One region of the Streptomyces sp. NPDC040610 genome, then DNA from elsewhere that is predicted to be linked to it. Evidence: riboswitches for the same ligand, from Rfam matches in the RefSeq annotation. Region 1 holds a riboswitch; each other region holds the start of a gene.

The links. A riboswitch is a leader RNA that binds a small molecule or an ion and turns the genes downstream of it on or off. The one in region 1 is predicted to bind cyclic di-AMP.
Region 2: another riboswitch for cyclic di-AMP. It lies ahead of ACZ6AA_RS37715 (M23 family metallopeptidase); the one in region 1 lies ahead of ACZ6AA_RS01780 (C40 family peptidase).
Region 3: another riboswitch for cyclic di-AMP. It lies ahead of ACZ6AA_RS11275 (C40 family peptidase); the one in region 1 lies ahead of ACZ6AA_RS01780 (C40 family peptidase).

The regions. Positions count from the first base shown of each region.
Region 1 covers NZ_JBVIXA010000001.1:355,637-360,122, reverse strand. Annotated here, with positions in the region: gene ACZ6AA_RS01785 (ATP-dependent DNA helicase) at 1-566, opposite strand, end outside; cyclic di-AMP (ydaO/yuaA leader) riboswitch at 853-1,009, shown strand; gene ACZ6AA_RS01780 (C40 family peptidase) at 1,018-2,250, shown strand; gene ACZ6AA_RS01775 (hypothetical protein) at 2,384-2,737, opposite strand; gene ACZ6AA_RS01770 (C40 family peptidase) at 3,185-4,243, shown strand; gene ACZ6AA_RS01765 (LuxR C-terminal-related transcriptional regulator) at 4,343-4,486, opposite strand, start outside.
Region 2 covers NZ_JBVIXA010000018.1:125,871-130,356, forward strand. Annotated here, with positions in the region: gene ACZ6AA_RS37700 (PLP-dependent cysteine synthase family protein) at 1-150, shown strand, start outside; gene ACZ6AA_RS37705 (MFS transporter) at 147-1,412, shown strand; gene ACZ6AA_RS37710 (PP2C family protein-serine/threonine phosphatase) at 1,595-2,758, shown strand; cyclic di-AMP (ydaO/yuaA leader) riboswitch at 2,989-3,124, shown strand; gene ACZ6AA_RS37715 (M23 family metallopeptidase) at 3,136-4,251, shown strand; gene ACZ6AA_RS37720 (aldo/keto reductase) at 4,405-4,486, shown strand, end outside.
Region 3 covers NZ_JBVIXA010000002.1:1,125,452-1,129,937, reverse strand. Annotated here, with positions in the region: gene ACZ6AA_RS11290 (LysR family transcriptional regulator) at 1-684, opposite strand, end outside; gene ACZ6AA_RS11285 (LysE family translocator) at 863-1,531, shown strand; gene ACZ6AA_RS11280 (DUF6328 family protein) at 1,524-2,075, opposite strand; gene ACZ6AA_RS11275 (C40 family peptidase) at 2,179-2,652, opposite strand; cyclic di-AMP (ydaO/yuaA leader) riboswitch at 2,656-2,825, opposite strand; gene ACZ6AA_RS11270 (hypothetical protein) at 3,469-3,798, opposite strand; gene ACZ6AA_RS11265 (ATP-dependent Clp protease proteolytic subunit) at 3,806-4,435, opposite strand.

The sequences.
Region 1 (4,486 bases):
CAGACCAGGGCCATCAGGCGCTTGGAGTCCGCGGCGTCGTAGATCGAGAAGGAGGACGTGAAGCCCAGCTTCTTGTACTCCCGGCGCAGGATGCGCACGCACGCGCTGTGGAACGTCGACACCCACATCGCGCCCGCGCGCGGGCCGACGAGCTGCTCGACGCGCTCCTTCATCTCGCCTGCGGCCTTGTTCGTGAACGTGATCGCGAGGATCTGGCCGGGGTGCGCGCCGCGCTCCGCGAGGAGGTACGCGATGCGGTGGGTGAGCACCCGCGTCTTGCCGGATCCCGCGCCGGCGACGATGAGCAGCGGGGAACCCGCGTGCACGACGGCCGCGCGCTGGTTCTCGTTCAGGCCGTCGAGCAGCGCCGCCGGGTCGATCGCCGGGCGGGGGGCACCGTCCCGGTAGTACGCGTCCCGGGGTGCGGGCGCGTCGAACTTCCCTTGGAACAAGTCGTCCGGAATGGGCTCCGGAGCGCTGTCCTCGGGCGGCGGCGGGGGTTCCTCGTCGTGGCCCTGCGAGGGCTTGAGGTCCGCCAGGAAGCTGTCGTCAAAGAGGCTGCTCATCGCCTCCCGAGTCTAGGCGGCCCCACTGACAACCCGCCCCGGGTTCCACGAGGCCGCCCCGAGGCCGCCCCGAGCCCGCCCGGTTCCGGCCACGCCCCCGCTGCGCGCCCGGGGCGTCACGCTGCGCCACGGCCCCGGCCGTCCGCGTCAGCACGGCACCAAGGGCCTCGTAAAGTCACGAAAATGTATCGGGCATATCGAACATCATCCTTCCCTCGTGCCACGGGAGTTGGCTAGCGTGCTGCGCGGGCCGTACGTCCCCCCACCGGCGATCCCCGCCGGTCACGCGCGGCCTCCGCCGAGTCCGACGTGTTCGGAGCCGGGGACCCACCATGTTCTTTGGGGTGAATCCGCTCCGTACGACGTACGCAGCGGTAGGGCAGCCTTCCGGAGCACCCGCCCGAACCCGACAGCTAACCCGGTAGGCGGTCCACGGAAGGAGTCGCCAGCTTTGGCGTCGCACCGCAAGCCGCGCAGCCGCTCAGCCCTGATACGCACCACCCCGGCCCTCGGCATCACGACGGCCGCCCTGACATCGGTGGCCCTGCTGTCGCAGAGCGCGAACGCCGCGCCGGCCGCCCCCGCCGAGCCGGGCAAGCCGAGCCTCGAAGAGGTCCAGAAGAAGGTCGACGACCTCTACCAGCAGGCCGGAGTGGCCACGCAGAAGTACAACTCGGCCAAGGAGCGCACCGACAAGCAGCGCAAGAAGGCCGACCGGCTCCTGGACGACGTGGCCAAACGCACGGACCGGCTGAACGAGGCCCGGCAGGAGCTCGGCTCCTTCGCCGCCGCGCAGTACCGCACCGGTGCCGTCTCCGAGACCGCCGCGATGATGCTCGCCGACGACCCCAAGGGCTTCTTCGACCAGAACCACCTCGCGGACCGGCTCACCAGCCGCCAGAAGAAGGCCGTCGACGACTACCAGACCCAGCAGGTCGCGGCGACCAAGCAGCGCACGAAGGCCACGAAGAGCCTGAAGTCGCTGCAGGACTCGCGCGACGACCTCCGGTCGAGCAAGCGGACCGTCCAGACCAAGCTGACCGAGGCCCGCTCGCTCCTGTCGAAGCTGACCGCCGAGGAGAAGGCGCGGCTCGCGGCGATCGAGAAGCGCAAGGAGGAGGCCGCCAAGCGCAAGGCGGCCGAGCTGGCGCGCAAGCAGGCCGCGGAGGAGCGCGAGCGGAAGGCCAAGGAGGCCGCCGAGCGGCGCGAGCGGGAGCGTGAGCAGGGGCAGGAGCAGGGCTCGGGGTCCGGCTCGGACTCCGGGGCGGACAGCGGCTCCGGGGCGGGCTCGGGCTCGGACACGGGTTCCGGCTCGGGTGCGGGCAGCGGATACGCGGCCAAGGCGGCGAAGGTGATCGCCTTCGCCGAGAAGCAGATGGGCAAGCCCTACGTGTGGGGCGCCACGGGGCCCGGCTCCTACGACTGCTCCGGGCTCACGCAGGCGGCCTGGAAGACCGCCGGGATCTCGCTGCCGCGCACCACCTGGGACCAGGTGAAGGTCGGCACGACCGTGCCGACCTCCCAGGCCAAGCCGGGTGACCTGGTGTTCTTCTACGACGACATCAGTCACGTCGGGATCTACATCGGCGACGGCAAGATGATCCACGCCCCGAAGCCGGGCGCGAACGTCCGCGTCGAGTCGATCTACTACATGCCGATCCACAGCGTGGTCCGCCCCGCGTGAACCGTTAACCCTCCGCGCACGTAATCGCTGTCTACGTAGAGCTACGAAATTGCCCCGCACGCGTGCGTGCGGGGCAATTCCTCTCAGACTTGTCGGACCCGTCGGACCTGTCGGACCTGTCAGGGGATGGCGGTCACGTCCAGAGCACCGCGATGAAGATGTTCGCCGTCGTGAGGCCACCGACCGCCCCGAACATCCCCTTGTCGACCTTCTCCTCGTCCCGCTTCACGTACACGAGCCCGAGGATCACGATCAGCAGCGCGAGCTTGATGCCGATCTTGAGGTTGTTGACCGTGTTGTCGTCCGCCTGGTTCAACCCGACGAGGGCGACTCCGGTGATCAACATGGTCAACGCGCCGTGCAGCATCGCGGGGCTGAACCGGGCCGTGCCCTCGCCCATCGCCTTCATCTGGGTCAGGAAGCCGCCCAGGAGCGAGGCGATGCCGATGATGTGCAGGCCGACGAAGAGATGGATGAGTACGTCCATGGGGCGGAGCCTAATTCCCGGCGCTCGGCGGGAGCCGGGCGGGGCCGGGCAGTCGTCCCGGCCGCCGGGGCCGCGGCGTCCGTCACCGGGCGGCGCCGTATCACCCACCACCGAGAAGGCGGGCCACAAACGCCACATCGGTCACGCGCGCCGCGAAACCCGCCACCGCACCCCGGCCGTGCCGCTCGAATCCGTTCACTCCTCGCCACTCATCCGTCGTTAGCGCACATCGGGTCACGAACCGGTGACGGTCAGGTTTAGCGTCCTCTGCCAGGTGACCGGCTCCCCACCGCCACCCCGTCAGGGGCGGCAGTCGGCCACCTCCGCCGAGAAAGTCCGACGGCGTCCCGCTCCCCTGTGCGAGCGCCGTCGGACCGGCACCGCAGCGGCGTCAGGCTCGGCGGCACCGGTGGGGGCCCCGGCCACAAGGAAGGACGTGGAGCCTCCGTGGCAGCGCACCGCAAGCCCAAACGGCGCTCGCTCAGCGGCCATACGGCCCGTACGGCCGCCACCCTCGCCCTCGCGTCGGCCGCCACCGCGACCGCCTTCGAGGGCACCGGACACGCGGAGCCCCGGCTCACTCCCAGCGAGGTGAAGGACAAGGTCGACGAGCTCTACCGCGAGGCCGAGGTCGCCACCGAGAAGTACAACGGCGCCAAGGAGAAGGCCGACAAGGCCGAGCGGTCCCTGACCGACCTGCGCGACGAGGCGGCCCGCAGGACCGAGAAGCTCAACACGGCCCGCCAGGGCCTTGGTTCACTGGCCACCGCGCAGTACCGCACCGGAGCCATCGACCCGTCGGTGCAGTTGGCGCTCTCCTCCGACCCGGACCAGTTCCTCGACCGGGCCTCTCGCGCCGACCGCGCGGGCCACCGCCAGGCCGCCACCGTCACCGACGTACGCCACCAGATCCGTGAGCTCGACCAGCTGCACACCGAGGCGGACGGCACGCTCGACGACCTCAAGTCCCGCCAGGCGGACCTGCGGAAGCACAAGAAGACCGTGACGGGCAAGCTCGCCGAGGCCAAGCGGCTGCTCGCGCGGCTGACCCGCGAGGAGCGCGCCCGCCTCGCCGCGGACGGGGCGGCCGGGGACGCCGACAGGGCCTCGCGCGACGCCTCCCGCGGCCCCGCGCCCGGCGCCTCGAAGGCCGTCGGCTCCCGCGCCGCGGCGGCCGTCTCGTACGCCTACAAGGCCCTCGGCAGCCCCTACGTCTGGGGCGCCACCGGCCCGAGCGCCTTCGACTGCTCCGGCCTCACCCAGGCCGCGTACCGCGCCGCGGGCGTCTCCTTGCCGCGCACGACATACGCCCAGATCGACGCGGGGCGGCGCGTCTCCCGCGCCGAACTCCAGCCGGGCGACCTGGTGTTCTTCTACTCCGGCATCAGCCACGTCGGCCTCTACGTCGGCGACGGCAAGATGATCCACGCCCCGAACCCGAGCGCGCCGGTGCGGCTCGCGCCCATCGACCAGATGCCGTTCGCCGGGGCGACGCGGGTGGGGTGAGTCCGCCCCGCCGCGCGGTGGGCCCGACCCTGCCGTGGGGCGATCCCGACCCTGCTGTGGCGTGGGCCCGACCCCGCCGTGGCGTGGGCCCGACCGCCGTCAGACCAGGCGCCGCGCCGTCGCCCACCGGGTCAGCTCGTGCCGGTTGGAGAGCTGGAGCTTGCGCAGCACCGCCGAGACATGGGACTCGACCGTCTTCACGGAGATGTAGAGCTGCTTGGCGATCTCCTTGTACGCGTACCC
Region 2 (4,486 bases), on a different contig from region 1:
GGTGAGGCGCGGGGTGCGGTGAGTCTGTCCGGCGGTGGCGGTGGTCCCGGTCTTCCCGGCGAGCCCGTCGGCGCGTCGGGGCTCCCCGGCGAACCCGTCGGCGCCCACGGCCACCCCGTCGCCGTGCCGGGCGAAGGCGTCGTCCAGTGACCCAGGTCTGGGCCCGCGCGCGCACCTTCGAGCCCGCCGTGCAGCTCCTCTTCGTCAACCAGTTCAGCATCAACCTCGGCTTCTACATGCTGATGCCGTACCTAGCGGCCCACCTCTCCGGCGAACTCGGGCTCGCTGCCTGGGCGGTGGGCCTGGTGCTCGGCGTGCGGAACCTCTCCCAGCAGGGGATGTTCCTGGTCGGCGGCGCGCTCGCCGACCGGCTCGGGTACAAGCCGATGATCGTCGCCGGGTGTGCCCTGCGCACCGGCGGCTTCGCGGCGCTCGCGTTCGCGCAGACGCTGCCGGTGCTCATCGCGGCGTCGGCGGCGACCGGGCTCGCGGGGGCGCTGTTCAATCCGGCGGTACGCGCGTACGTCGCCGCCGAGGCGGGCACGCCGGAGCGCCGCGTGGAGGCGTTCGCGCTGTTCAACGTCTTCTACCAGACCGGCATCCTGGTCGGCCCGCTCGTCGGACTCGCCCTGACCGGCGTGGACTTCAAGCTCACGTGCGCGGTGGCGGCGGTGCTCTTCGCCCTTCTCTCGGTGGTGCAGGTGCTGCGCCTGCCGGTGCGCAAGGGGGAGGCGGCGGCCGGGGACGGCCCGGACGCGGCCCAGGGGCAGTGGCGGGCCGTGTTCGGCAACCGGCCGTTCTGGCTGTTCTCGCTCGCCATGACCGGCTCGTACGTCCTGTCGTTCCAGGTGTACCTCGCGCTGCCCCTCGAAGTGGAGCGGCTGCTCGGCGGGGGCACGGCGACGACGGTCGCGACCAGTGCGCTGTTCGTGGTGTCGGGGCTCGTCGCGCTCGTCGGGCAGCTGCGGATCACCGACTGGTGCAAGCGCACCTGGACGCGGGAGCAGTGTCTGGTCGCCGGGCTCGCCCTGATGGGCGCCGCGTTCCTGCCGCCTGCCCTGGGCGGACCCGGGTACGCGGGCGTCACGGCGCTGCTGCTGTGCGCGGCGGCGCTGGCGGCCGCGAACGCCGTGCTCTACCCCTTCGAGATGGACACCGTCGTCTCGCTCGCGGGGGAGAGGTGGGTGGCCACGCACTACGGCCTCTACAACACGGTCTGCGGCGTCGGCATCACCGCGGGGAACCTCGCGATGGGCGCGCTGCTCGACGTGGCGGAGGACCGGGGGCTGCCCGCGGTGCCGTGGCTCGCGCTCGCCGCGCTCGGCGGCGGCTGCGCGCTGGCGCTGCGCTCGCTGGGCAGGTCCGGTCGGCTCGCGGCGCCGGTGCCGGTGCTCGGGGGTGACGCGGCCTGACCCTCGCGCGCCCGGGGCGTGCGGTGCCGGTCCCACTCGGCCCCACGCCTCCGGGCGCGTCCCCGCCCCACCACACGGCTCACCCACTCGGCCCACATCAGGTCGCCCCGGGCCCCCGCTGCGGGAAGCCTGGATGGGCCGACGCGGCGCTGATGCGGTGGAGTGGAGTGGTGGTGGTTGCTGTGCGTGGTGGGGGGCCTGATGGTGCGCGGGGCGGCCCGGGGGGTGGGGGTGAGGAGCCCGGGGGTGGCAGGCCCGGTGAGCGGGCCCTCGTCCGCGCGCTGCCCCCGCTCCTCCTCGTCGCCGGGGTCTGCTTCGAATTGCTCACGCCGCCCCAGTTCACCGCGTCCCCGCTGTTCGCCGCCGCTCCCCTGATCACCGCCCCGTTCTTCCGGCTGCGGACCACCGTGGCGGCCGCCGCCGTGTCCTGCCTCGCCGTACTCGCCCTGCGCGTGAGCCAGCAGGGCAACCGCGCCGACGTACAGGTCGTCACCGAGTTCCTGACCATGCTGACCGTCGGCATCCTGGCCGTCGTCATCAACCGGGTCGTCCGCCGCGGCGACGCCCGCCTCGCCTCCGCCCGCTCCATCGCCGAGGCCGCCCAGCGCGCGGTCCTGCCGCAGCCCGACCCGCGGATCGGCGGCCTGGACATCGCCGCGCGGTACGAGGCGGCGGAGGCCGACGCGTTCATCGGCGGTGACCTGTACGCCGTGCAGGACACCCCGCACGGGGTGCGGCTCGTCGTCGGTGACGTACGGGGCAAGGGGATGGGCGCGGTGGCCGCCGTCGCCGTCGTCATCGGGGCCTTCCGGGAGGCCGCCGAGCAGGAGGCCACGCTGGAGGCGGTGGCGCAGCGCCTGGAGCGCGCCCTCGCGCGGGAGGGCACGCGGCGCGACGGGCTCGACGCCTTCGAGGGGTTCACCACGGCGGTCCTCGTGGAGATCCCGCGCGGCGACGAGGGCACCGTACGGATCATCAACCGCGGCCACCCCGAACCGCTGATGCTGCGCGCCGACGGGCGGCTGTGCGTGCTCTCGCCGTCCGAGCCCGCGCTGCCGCTCGGCATGGGCGACCTCGGCGCCTGGCCGGACCGCGCGGACCAGAGCCCGTTCCCGCCGGGGGCCACGCTGCTGCTCTACACCGACGGGCTCTCCGAGGCCCGGGACGAGGACGGCCGGTTCTACGTCCCCGCCACCCGGCTCGGCGGCCGGATCTTCCCCGGCCCCGCGGGCCCCGACTCGCTCCTCGCGACCCTCGTCGACGAGGTCCGCCGGCACACCGGGGGCGCCGCCACGGACGACCTGGCGATGCTCGCCGTACGCCGCCCGGTGACGGTCGGTGACTGAAGAGCACCCCTCCGCAGCCTGATTGACGCGATGTCAGCACGTCGTGGAGATCCAGAACGCTGCGGTGCGTCATGGCCTCCGCTCAACTCGCCCTACTCCAGCCGCTGATGTCCCTTGTGTTCGTAGCGTAAGCGTTAACGATCAGACGGAACAGCTTGGAATACGGCACCGCTGTCTATTAACGTTCGATAACGCAGCGCGGTCGTCCCAGTCGGCACTCCAGTCGGCTCCGTGCGCACGCGCCTAATCCCGCAAGGGAGCCGGGGAACCACCACATTGGGGTGAATCGGGCAAGCGGCACGCCCGTAGGAGACCTTCCTGCTCCGAACCCGTCAGCTAACCCGGTAGGCGAGAAGGAAGGAAAGGAGTGCGCCCCCGTGGCGTCCAACCGGCCTGCCCCCGAAGCGCTCTACGTACCGAACGACGACTCCGAAGAAGGACCGGAAGGTCCCGACAGATCCACGGGGTTCGGCGGGTACGCCCCCCAGGAGCCGTGGGAGGAGTGGAACCCCACCGCGGAGTCCATCCGCCCCGTGCGCGGCAGGCACCGGGTCCACAAGAAGGGCGGCGGCGGACTCGCGCGCAGCTCCACCGTCCTCGGCGTCGGCGTCATCGCGGCCGTGGGCGCGGGCGGCATCGCCACCGCGCAGGGCGGCAAGCCGCCGGTCTCCATCGCCATGCCGGACATGTCGGCGGTCACCGACCAGCTCCCGGAGGCCAAGTCCCTGCCGGGCGTGGGCTCCCTGATATCCGACGACTCCGACGGCGGTGCCGACACCTCCACCGTCGCGGCCGCCGCGCCGCTCAGCTCCGCGGGCGTCACCACCGCCGACGCCGAGCGCGGCACCACCGGCGCGGGCGAGGCCCTGCGCGCCCGCATCATGCAGCAGGCCGAGAACCAGCAGCACCAGGCGGAGGACGCCCAGCGCCTCGCCGCCGAGGACGCCGCCGTGAAGAAGGCCGCCGAGCAGGCCAAGGCCCAGCAGGACAAGGCGGAGGCGGCCGCGAAGGCCAAGGCCGCCGAGGAGAAGCGCAAGAAGGCGGAGGCCGCGCGCAAGAAGGCCGAGGCGGCGCGCCTCGCCAAGCTCGCCAAGGCGTTCTCGCTGCCCACCTCCTCGTACACCCTCACCTCGCACTTCGGCGACTCCGGCTCCATGTGGTCCTCCGGCCAGCACACCGGCCTGGACTTCGCCGCCCCCACCGGCACGCCCCTCAAGGCCGTGCACACCGGCACCATCAAGTCGGCGGGCTGGTCGGGGTCGTACGGCTACCGCACGGTCCTGGAGCTGGAGGACGGCACCGAGATCTGGTACTGCCACCAGTCCTCGATGAGCGTCAGCGTCGGCCAGAAGGTCACCACGGGCGACGTCATCGGCCGCGTCGGAGCGACCGGCAACGTCACCGGACCGCACCTCCACATGGAGGTCCACACCAGCGGCGGCGCCAACATCGACCCGCTGGCCTGGCTGCAGGGCAAGGGCCTCAACCCGTAACACCCCACCGGCTCCGGCGGTCCTGGCGACGACCCCCCGACGCCAGGGCCGCCGGTTGGGATCCGTGACGGCGGAGCCACACCGGGGAGGGGGGCGGGGATTTCCGTGGGCCACACACGGAATTCGTTCCCCGGTGCGGATGTTGAGCCCGTTATGACCACACTCCGCCCGCTGGGCTCCTCCGACCTCGAAGTATTCCCCCTCGCCCTCGGCGGCAACGTCTTCGGCTGGACCG
Region 3 (4,486 bases), on a different contig from region 1:
CTGGACGAGCACGGCGGGCGCCGCCCCCGCCCGCGCGAGCGCCGCCTCCACGCCCTGCCGCGGCGGATGCGCCGGCGCCATGCTGATCAGGGGCTGGCCGGAGAGCTCGGCGAGCGGCAGCCGCCCGGTGCCCGCCGTGAGCGCGTGCCCCGGCGCCGTCACCAGCACCAATTCCTCGACGAGGACCGGCTCCAGGGTCACGGACGCGGGCGGCGCGGGCAGCTCGGCGGGTTCGTACGTGTGCGTCAGCGCCACATCGGCGTCGCCCGCCGCCACCGCGGCCACGCCCAGCGGCGGCTCGTAGCCGGTGACCGTCAGCTCGACGTCCGGATGCGCCCGGCGGAACGCCGTCAGGGCGGGCGGCAGCAGATGGATGCCCGCCGTCGTGAACGTGGCGACCCGCAGGCGCCCGCCCGACAGGCCCACGAGCTGCGCCAGCTCGTGCCGGGCCAGCTCCATCTCGTCCAGGACACGGCGGGCGCGCGCCAGGAGCAGCTCGCCCGCGCCGGTGAGCCGCGCGCCCCGGTGGTGCCGCACGAGCAGCGCCGCCCCCGCCTCCCGCTCCAGCTTGGCGAGCTGCTGGGAGAGCGCGGGCACCGTATAGCCGAGCCGTTCGGCGGCGCGGGTGATGGAACCGGCTTCGGAGACCGCCACGAGCGCCGCGAGCCGCGTCGGGTCGTACATGCCGTGCCTCTTCCTGTGGCCGTGGCCCGCCGTCCTGCCGCGGTACCCGGACGCCGTCGCCCCGCCTTCCGGGACCGCCGCCGGATCCTACCGGCAGCCCAGCCTAAACAGATGCTTAAGGAAGACGCAGAAGATCTCAAATACCTGCTGAAGGCTCACCCGCGGCAGAGTGGCCGTCATGGACGCTCAACTGGTCGCCTTCACCGGCGTCGCCGCAGGCATGGTCGCCATGCCCGGCGCCGACTTCACCGTCGTCGTACGCAACGCGCTCGCCTCCCGCCGCGCCGGAGTGCTGTGCGCGCTCGGCATCGCGGCGGGACTCCTGGTGCACACGGCGCTCGCCGTCGCCGGGGTCGCGGCCGTACTCGCGGCCGTGCCCGCGCTGTTCCGCGCGCTGCAGCTGGTGGGCGGCGGTTATGTGCTGTACCTGGGGGTGCGGGCGCTGCGGGCGGCGCTGCGGTGGGAGGGGCGGCCGGGTGCGGGGGAGAGGCAGGACAGGGAGGCGGCTGCGGGGGAGGAGGGTGTGCGGGCGGTGGCCGGTGGGCGCGGCGGTGGTCTGCGCGAGGGCTTCCTCACCAACGCCCTCAACCCCAAGGCGTCCCTGACGTTCCTGAGCGTGCTGCCTCAGTTCGTGCCCGCGGGGAGCCCCGCGATGCCGCGCACACTGCTGCTCGCCACGATCGTCGTGGCCTTCGCGCTCCTGTGGTTCCCGGCCGTCGCGCTGCTGGTGGACCGGGTCGGCCGTCGGCTGCGCGAGCCCCGCGTCGCCAGGGCGATCGAGGGCGGCACCGGGGTGGTGCTCACGGCGCTGGGCCTGGCGCTCCTCGTGGAGCCGTTGTTCACGTAGCCCCATCGGACGGGCCGTCGCTCTGTTGCTGCCGTCGCGCGACCGTCCACGGGAGCAGCGCCCACAGGCCACCGGACACCAGCAGCGTGGCCCCGGCGGCGCAGAAGGCGCCGGTGCGGCTCGCCGCCACGTCCACGACGAGCAGGACCGAACCGGTGAGCGCCAGGGCGAGGACGGCGAGTCCGGCCCCGGCGAGCCGCGACGACACCTTGACGACGAGCGGCTTCGCGCCGCGCCCGAACAGCCCCCGGTGCAGTGCGGCGGGTGCGGTGAACAGAGCGGCCGCGAGGACGGCGAGCAGCAGCGTGGTCACGTACGTGGCGCGCTGGAGGGTGTCGAGCGAGGGGAAGCGGGGGGTGAAGGCGAGTGTGAGCAGGAAGGCGAAGAGGAGCTGCACGCCGGTCTGAGTGACCCTCAGTTCCTGGAGCAGCTCGAAGAAGTTGCGGTCGGCGCGTTCCAGCGGGGTCTCGTCGCGGCCTCGGCTGGCGTCGTGCGCGGCGGTGCCCGCTGACCGGGGGCCGTCGGTGGGGACGTTTTCGGACATGCACTACGAGTATCCCGGGCCGCCGCGAAGCACTCCTCGCGTCGGCCCGGTCACGCCCGGACGGCGGTGCCTGCCCGAAGGCGCCGTCGTCCGGGCACTCAGGTCAGCGGACTCGGCCGTACCAGACGCTGTTCGTCCAGATCTTCTCGAGGCGTACCACCGTGCCCCGCTTCGGGGCGTGCCAGATCTTGTTCTTGCCGGCGTAGATGCCGACGTGGTAGACGTTCCGGCCGGAGTGGAAGAACACCAGGTCGCCGCGGGTGCGGTTGCCCTTGGAGACATGGCGGGTCTTGTTGTACTGCTGCGCGGCGGTTCGCGGCAGCTTCTTGCCCACGCGCTTGTACGAGTAGAGCGTGAGGCCCGAGCAGTCGAACCGGCGCGGCCCCACGGCTCCGTAGCCGTACGGGGAGCCCTTCTTGGAAGCCGCGATCTTGAGCGCCTTCGTCCCGTGTGTGGCGGCCTCGGCCTCGGAGACCAGACCGGGTGCCACGATGGTGCCGCCCACGGCGGCGAGCGTGAGTGCCGATGCGGTACCGGCCCTCGTCAGCAGCGACGGAACACGATTCAGCGCAGTCATGCGCAACCCTTCGTCAGCCGCCTGTGAAGGATGACCTGTCGGGTTCGGGCAGGCGAAGATGCCCGGTCGCGTCGCGACTTCACCCCAAGGGCCGGCCGGTCTCCCGGACGGTCCGCCTTGCTGGGTCCTCCACTCCTGCCGATGCACAGATGTCGACCGGGCATCCGGGTGGCGGCAGGACTCGGCGTCCACCCGGACCGCCCCGCCGCCTGTGGCGGGGGCTTGTCGTCGGAAGGGATCTTCACCCGAGAGTGGCCAAAAAACCGAGCCGAATCGGCTGTATGTGAGGCTCCTCACGACTGACCCGTTCGGGTGGACAGAGCCGGAAAGGGACCTGGATCACAGTCGGAGACGATTGCCCGAACAGCACTGGAACGTCCGGTTCCGGCTGCCGCGTAAGGGAGTTGTGCAACTCCAGGGGCACACGCGTGCGAGTGTTTCCTACGCTGAAAGAGCTACCACCTCTGGTCGCACCCCGGTCTGGACCGGAAGTGGCGCGACACCCGTCCGCGCGGCCCGCACCCTCAACGTGCGGACGGCGCGGACGCGCTGAGGCCGTGGCGCTCCGACGGGCGTCCGGTGCGACGGCGCACCTCGGGTGCGCGGACGCGAAGGAGAGGGTGCGGCGCGGCGCGGGGCGGTGGGGGACCGGCAGGCTCGGCCTCGACGGCCCCCGTCAACTCGTAGCAGAAACGCTTGGCCGACTCGCCGTTTATAGGTGCCTATAGGTGCGCTGTTCATGGGGGCGCTGTTCAAAGGGGCGCTTCATCGGTGCGCTTCATCGGTGCGCTCACCCCACCCCCCGGGGCTGATCGGTCATCCACCCGTCGGTGGCGCCTCCTCGCCGACCGCGGGCGGCGGCACGGTCACACGCGCGGCACGTCGCTCGCCGTCCAGCGTGCGCAACGCCCGGGCCAGCGTCGTCGTGTGGACCTCCGCCTCGCCCCGCTGGTGCATCAGCGTCAGGGCGTCCCGCAGCTCCGTCGCCCTGCTGACGAGGGCTTGTGCGGCGCGCAGGCCGCCGTACGTGTGCTCCGCGCGCGCCGGATTGATGCGGCCGACGAGGTCCACGACCGCGAGATAGGCGTCGATCAGCTCGCCCTCGGCGCGGGTCAAGGCGGGCAGCGGCGGCAGTTCGGGCAGCACCCGGGCCTCACTCGGCGGTCGTGGTCGTGGCCCCGCGGTTCGGTACGACCCGGTCCACCAGGCCGAACTCCACCGCGGCCGCGGCGTCCAGGACGGTGTCGCGCTCGATGGCCGCCGCGATCCGCTCGGCGTCCTGCCCCGTGTGGCGCCCGAGCATCTCCTCCAGGAGTGCGCGGGTGCGCCGCAGTTCCTCGGCCTGGATGACGAGGTCGGTCGGCTGGCCCCGCAGCGCCTCGGCCAGCGCGGGCTGCTGGAGCAGCACCCGGGCGCCGGGCAGGATCGACCGCTTCCCCGGCGTGCCCGCGGCGAGCAGCACGGCGGCGGCGGACGCGGCCTGGCCGAGGCACACGGTCTCCACGTCGCAGGTCGTGAACCGAAGGGTGTCGTAGATCGCCGTGGCCGCGCTGAACGAGCCGCCGGGCGAGTTGATGTACAGCGAGATGTCCCGGTCGGGCGCGAGGTACTCCAGGTGCAGCAGCTGCGCCATGACGTCGTTCGCGGAGACGTCGTCGACGGGGGTGCCGAGGAAGACGATGCGCTCCTCCAGGAGCTTGGAGTACGGATCCAGCGTGCGCAGGCCCGAGCTGGTGCGCTCGGTGAACTCCGGCAGGACATGACGGGCGAACGGCTGCTGCATGGGCGTGCCTCCCGATTGCATGGGCGTGCCTCCGGATCTGTACGGCATGCG